3 regions of the Kiloniella sp. genome follow, and region 2 is predicted to be linked to each of the others. Evidence: predicted binding sites of a transcription regulator. Region 2 holds the regulator's gene; each other region holds the start of a gene.
The links. Region 2 encodes PhoB, which activates phosphate uptake and scavenging genes when phosphate is short. Its sites were predicted from a motif close to TNTCATAAAACTGTCA; they were not measured.
Positions count from the first base shown of each region.

Region 1: phnF (phosphonate metabolism transcriptional regulator PhnF) is a predicted target of PhoB. The motif match lies at 1,209-1,224, and genes of this name have one in related genera.
Region 3: ACN0QW_RS06350 (Na/Pi cotransporter family protein) is a predicted target of PhoB. The motif match lies at 1,092-1,107, and genes of this name have one in related genera.

Region 1 covers NZ_JBLXHT010000015.1:12,741-14,988, forward strand. Annotated here, with positions in the region: gene phnH (phosphonate C-P lyase system protein PhnH) at 1-616, opposite strand, end outside; gene phnG (phosphonate C-P lyase system protein PhnG) at 616-1,113, opposite strand; gene phnF (phosphonate metabolism transcriptional regulator PhnF) at 1,241-1,978, shown strand; gene ACN0QW_RS18095 (carbohydrate kinase family protein) at 1,975-2,248, opposite strand, start outside.
Region 2 covers NZ_JBLXHT010000005.1:258,437-260,684, reverse strand. Annotated here, with positions in the region: gene ACN0QW_RS10785 (glycosyltransferase family 9 protein) at 1-464, shown strand, start outside; gene phoB (phosphate regulon transcriptional regulator PhoB) at 562-1,278, opposite strand; gene phoU (phosphate signaling complex protein PhoU) at 1,283-2,023, opposite strand; gene pstB (phosphate ABC transporter ATP-binding protein PstB) at 2,035-2,248, opposite strand, start outside.
Region 3 covers NZ_JBLXHT010000003.1:73,461-75,708, reverse strand. Annotated here, with positions in the region: gene ACN0QW_RS06355 (LOG family protein) at 1-762, shown strand, start outside; gene ACN0QW_RS06350 (Na/Pi cotransporter family protein) at 1,245-2,248, shown strand, end outside.

The sequences.
Region 1 (2,248 bases), on a different contig from region 2:
TTTCTGAAGAACGGGGAAGGGCGCAAATATGGGTGGGAGAGGCAAAAATGATATCAATGCCGCAAGGGACGTGGTTTCTGTTACCCTTCATCCATCCCCAAAGTTTTGGATTAAGGGTAGAAGGAGACAGTTCACTTGTGGTTTTGATCCCTGGGCCGCTTATCACAGCCTTTTGTTCAGCATTGAAATGATCAACGGCAATGATAAGCGTTGCGGAACGATCAGGATTTTCAGCTGTACCAATTGGCAAATTAGCAATCTGATCTGGACCTTCCATGCCATTGAGAACGGCGAAGTCACAATGGTTCGCATTCTGTGTTAGCGAACACCCGGTATGGAACCGCAAATAATCAGTAACATCTGAGCACTCTGTTTCTGGAGAAAGCCAAATTGTCGTGTCCATGTCTGCGAGGGTCAGCAGAATGGAAGCTGTAGATGAATTCAGCTTGTTTGGACTTTCACATGTGATCGGTGTCTTTATGACAGTACCGGGGTGAGACATCGCATCCAGAACAGCCCTGAAAACAGCTGTGGCATCAAAAACAGGATTATGGAGCCCGGGTAGAGTTGTTTGACCAATATCTTGCGTAGAAAGAGAATTTGTTTGGGGGTGCATCACGCGTCTTCTCCTCGTACCATCGTGAAGAAATCAACTTTAGAAGTTGCAATCTGTGATTTGCGATTATGCTTTGCTTTTTCTTGAGCGGATGCCAGCGGTGTAACAAAAGTATCGCGTATTTTTTGTGCCCAGCGATTTGTCTGGAGAAGGGCGTCGAGGACTGCAACCAGCTCGGCCTTTTTATGATCTCTGCCTCGAATATACGCGTATCCAATGTGGTCACTATCTAGACACACAGTACAGCGTGTTACAGATACTTCACCCAGATTGAATTGTTGCCCGTCACCGCCGGCTCTTCCTCGGACCATAACCAGCCCGGTTTCTGTTTTACGAAGGAAGCGATAGGGAAGGTTGCTTAAATCAGCTTCTGATTTTGTCAGTTTTTGCCAGTGATGTTGTAAATCTTGCAGCGTGCAGCGAGCCAGAACAGATAACCATCTCTGTCTCTCGTTATTCGCATCTCTCTGGTCTAGCTGTTCCGAAACATCGGTCACTTTTTATCTCCTTTCGACAAATGCTAAATTTATCTAGACGTCTATACCTTTTTGATTTATAGGATGTAGCGTCAGCGAAGACAATTGACGACTGATGAAAGTTTTATGAACTTTAAAGGACAGTGAGATGGAGTGGGAAAAGGGTGAAGCAATCTGGAAGCAGATTGGGCGTCTTTTACTTCAGGATATTACATCGGGTGTTTTTAAGCCGGGCGATAAACTGCCGACAGAAAATGAACTTGCAAAAAGATTTGGTGTGAACCGTCACACAGTGCGCAGTGCGATTGCTGCACTTACAGAAGATAATGTGATGCGCGTCGAACAAGGGCGAGGAACTTTTGTCCAGGAAAACCTGATGGATTATACCTTGGGAAGTCGAACTCGTTTCTCTCAGATTGTGTCGGGGCGTCATCGACTGCCGGATAAAACCTTGTTAAGCAGCGAAAAGGAAAAAGCGACGAAACAAGTTGCAAAAAGGTTGATGGTTGCCAGGGATGAAAAGGTGATCAAGCTTGAATCTGTTAGCCAGGCAGACGGTATCCCGCTGGCCTATTCTATAAGCTATTTGCCCGCACTTCGATTTAGGGGAATTGAAGCCGTATTTGCGGAAACAAAATCTTTAACTGAGGCCTTTAAGCATTTTGGGTTAAACGATTATACGCGTAAAAACACAAGAATTACAGCGCAGATGCCCAGTAAACGAACAGCGGAATTGTTACAACAAGCTAAAAATAAACCCGTTCTGATCACCGAGAGTGTCGATGTGGATGCCACTGGCAAGGCGATACAGTTTGGTATTACGCATTTCGCGAGTGAACGTGTCCAACTCTTTGTAGATAACGAGAGCGCTCATCCGCTCTCTTAATCAATGTTTGTCAACTCGTCTGTCCATGGCGGAACTGCGCCACTTTGTGTGACGGTAAAGGCCGCGACTCTGTTGGCTTTATTCAGCGCGATAGATAGCTGCTGCTCTGTTAAGTCTTTTAACTTTGATTTTGATAGGATGCCTTGTTCACTGAGGCTTGAGAGAAAACCAGCATTAAAGCTGTCTCCGGCCCCGATGGTGTCTTTTACCTTAACTTTATTGCTCTCCAGTTTTATAGTTGAGTTTTGACTATAGACAGTGGCTCCTTGC
Region 2 (2,248 bases):
TCGAGGAAATTGGACTGCCAGAAAAACCAAAAATGATTGCGTTGGGTATTAATGCCAGCGCAGCCTATAAGCAATGGGGTGTCAAAGGATATTCGGAAATAGCTGAACGTCTTTTGGAAAATTATCCCGGTCAAATTCTGTTGTTTGGCGCTGGTGATGTTGCCCCGATTGCCCAAGGTATCTTAGATAATACCTCTAGCCCTGATCGATTTATTGACCTGACAACCCGCAAAGTGTTGCTACATCACAGTCATGCCTTGCTTCAATCTTGTGATTTCTACGTAGGCAACGATAGCTTTGGTCTTAACTTGGCTGCGATGTCGAGCATGCCTGCGGTGGGGATTTTTATTAAAAGCTATTACTTCGCGTACTCTGACTGGATTAAACCCGTTATCTCGCCCAGTGATGATATTTCCGAGGTTACGTCAGAGCAGGCATGGAGTGAGATTGAAAAGCTTTTATAAACAATCTTTTTTAGTAGTGAATCATAAATAGCCAATAACCCACGTCCTAAACATTAGGGGACGGATTATTGGCTATTTCTATAATAAAGCAGCTTAATTAAGCTGCTTTGGCGCGATCCAGAGCGTAACCCGCTGAACGTACCGTACGAATTAGATCCTGTTCAGTCCCTTCGTTCAGGACTTTGCGGAGGCGTCTGATATGAACATCTACTGTGCGGGGTTCAACGTACACATCGTGGCCCCAAACTGAATCAAGTAACTGTTCGCGGCTAAAGACACGCCCAGGGTTTTGCATCAAGTGGCGGAGCAACTTGAATTCGGTTGGACCCAAATGAACTTCGCGGTCGCCGCGATAAACTTTATAGGCAGCCAAATCCATGTTGATGTCTTCGAAGGTAAGTGCCTCGGTTACGGTTTCCGGCTTGCTTCGACGCATGATGGCGCGAATACGCGCAACCAGTTCAGCAGGTGAAAACGGTTTCGTCATGTAATCATCGGCACCTGAATCTAGACCTCTTATTTTGTCTGTTTCTTCACCGCGTGCTGTTAGCATGATGATTGGCACATCTTTGGTTTCTGGCAGACGACGGAGCTGGCGACAAACTTCAATGCCTGATAGAAGCGGGAGCATCCAATCCAGAAGAATTAGATCCGGGGCTTCTTCTTTTGCACGAAGGAGGGCTTCTTCGCCATCATGTGCTTCATTGACGCGAAATCCTTCTTTTTCAAGGTTATAGCGTAATAACGTTGTCAGTGCGATTTCGTCTTCAATGACTAATGCCAAGGGTTTCATGGAAAGGTCCTTTTTTTCCATTATATTAAATTTCTACTTCGCCTTCCCCGTCATCGGGGGTAAGGATTTGAAAAGCGGTGCGATCCCCTTTGGGGCGTTTACCTTCTAAACGTTCGCCGGTCGATAAATAGTAAATAGTTTCAGCAATATTTGTTGCATGGTCGCCCATGCGTTCGATGTTTTTGGCGATAAAGAGCATGTGTGTACAGGCGCCGATATTCCGTGGATCTTCCATCATGTAAGTCAGAAGTTCGCGGAACAAAGAAGTGTACATTTCATCAACTTCTTCATCCCGGTGCCACACATCTATCGCGCGGTCCTTATCGCTGTTGGAAAAGGCGTCAAGGGTATCTTTGACGATTTCCTGGACCAACCGGGACATCCGCATAATGCTGGTAACGGATTTTTGTGGCGGCATTTGGTTGATTGCAATACTGCGCTTGGCAATGTTCTTTGCATAATCGCCAATACGTTCAAGATCAGACGAAATTTTAAAAGCAGCAATGACGGCCCGAAGATCGTTAGCAACGGGTTGACGCAAGGCAATCAACTGAATGACAGCGGCTTCCAATTCTTCTTCCAGCGCATCGATTTTTGCGTCTTCTTTACGGACGAGTTCAGCTTTTGCACTGTCGCGTTGAACAAGTGCATCGACGGCTTCGGACAGTTGATTTTCTGCCATGCCACCCATGCGAATTATAATTTCATGAATGGTACGAAGTTCTTTGTCAAATGAGCTGACGATGTGGTCTTTGGTTTCTGGCATATCCATCTTCCTTACCCGAATCTTCCCGTAATGTAACCTTGGGTACGATCATCTTGTGGGCTGGTAAAGAGACGATCTGTTTCTCCGACTTCAACCAATTCTCCAAGATGGAAGAAGGCTGTTCGTTGAGACACACGGGCGGCTTGTTGCATAGAGTGCGTTACAATCACGATTGTAAAGCGTTCTCTAAGCTCATCAATGAGTTCTTCAATTTTTGCAGTTGCA
Region 3 (2,248 bases), on a different contig from region 2:
GACTCTGGGGATGCTCGGCCATTAAGAATTCTTTCTGAGTATTTTGGTCCGCAAAATCGATTTGAAAAATTTAACGTAGAAGACACGATCGTTTTTTTTGGTTCTGCCCGTATTAAGTCAGAGGAAGAGGCTCTGGCTGCGATGGCTGAGGCTAAACGTACCGGGAATGGTTTACGTAAGGCCGAGCAAATGATGAAGGTCTCTAGGTACTACGAAGAGACGCGTGAATTAGCACGGCGTTTTACAGAGTGGTCTAAGACCTTAACAAATGATGAGCGCCGTTTCGTTGTGTGCACAGGTGGTGGCCCTGGGATTATGGAGGCAGCTAACAGAGGAGCCTCGGAAGGCAAGGGGATTAATGTAGGTTTAAACATTTCATTGCCTTTTGAGCAAAGTGAAAATCCTTACATTACCCGAGAGTTGGCTCTGGAATTTCATTACTTCTTTATGCGTAAGTTTTGGTTTATCTATCTGGCCAAAGCGGTTCTGGTGATGCCAGGCGGTTTTGGTACGCTTGATGAATTCTGCGAATTGCTAACACTTATCCAAACCCAAAAAATAAAAAAGAAGATGCCAATAGTTCTCTTTGGGTCTGATTATTGGAATAAGGTGGTGAATTTTGAAGCGCTTTGCGAGTTCGGTACCATAAGCGAAGAAGATCTTGATCTCTATCTGGTTACGGATTCTAAGGATGAGGCTTTCGAGTATGTCACCAAAGGATTGTTAGAACATGCGTTGGAATCCCCCGGACCAATGCTCTGAGATGCAGTTGAGTTGAAAGATTGTTTACAGGCCTCTTCATAGAAGGGGCCTGTTTTTTATGAAGTAGCTTTTATGGGGGGCGATTATTATTGCTATTAGATGATAATTCAATCCATAGGGCAGGACTATAATAATCATACAAAATATCGATTTGATGTATGTGGATTGTCACGCCACTATATAAATAATTCTCTTATTTTGACGTAAATATAGTTTTAAGTTCAACTATAAATGTGCGAATGTTAGAAAAATGGTGTATATAGATATATTTTTGTTGATATTTTGTTGTTAATACCACATTTTATTGTTATGAAAATATTTCTATATTGTGACACTTTTGTGAAATTAGCCTTGTCTGCAGGAGGAGCTTAAAGCTACAAATACTAATTCTGGAATGATCTGCCACAGGGTAGGTGTGGTGCTGCGTTATTCGCGGGTAGTATTCTGTAACCAAAAAATCATTGAATGAGGTAAGTATAAGCGTGTCTGGTTTTGACCTTTTGTTAAAAATAGCTGGTGGTGTTGCTCTTTTATTGTGGGCGACAAGAATGGTGCGCACGGGTGTGTTGCGTGCATATGGCAGTCAGCTTCGTCGTTTTTTAGGATCGGCCACTAAAAACACGCTTTCTTCATTTGGTATGGGCATCGGTATGGCCGGTATCCTGCAAAGTTCCACGGCAACGGCATTACTTACAGTTGCTTTTGCAGGAAAAGGATTAATCGCGATTGGGCCTGCTTTGGCAGTGATGCTGGGGGCAGATGTCGGTTCTACGCTTGTCGTACAAGTACTTTCTCTGGATATTTCCTGGTTATCACCAGTATTGATTTTAATAGGATTTGTTTGTTTCACCACAAGACCAACAATGACACTTCGCCACTTGGGGCGCGTGTTTATTGGGCTTGGCTTGATGCTGCTTTCACTGAAGCTGGTGGTTGGTGCTTCTGAGCCAATGCGTGATAGTGTGGTGTTGCAAAACATTCTGGCTGCTTTGTCCGAAGCCCCGTTGTTTGCCGTTATTTTGGCTGCTTTAATTACCTGGATCACGCATTCGTCGGTGGCAATGGTTTTATTGATAATGTCGTTGAGTGTCGCTGGGGTCGTTTCCGCTGATTTGGCTCTGGTTCTGGTCTTAGGGGCAAATGTCGGTGCTGGTATTGTTCCTATGGCCTTAACAATGTCAGAAACGCCAAAAGCCCGACGTATACCCATGGGGAATATGCTCTTTCGATTTGCGGGTGTTCTTATCCTTTTACCATTGATGGAAATTATCACGCCTTATGTTGCAGAATTGAGTGGTGCAGGTGTAGGACGCCAAGTGGCGAATTTCCATACCATATTTAATATTGGCCTTGCGATTGTCTTCTTACCGCTTGTCGGGGTGATGTCGAGCTTAATGGAGCGCGCTTTGCCTGAAGGTGCTGGTGCCGAAGATGACCTTAAACCTAAATATTTAGATCAGAGTGTGATCAATACTCCAACAGTTGC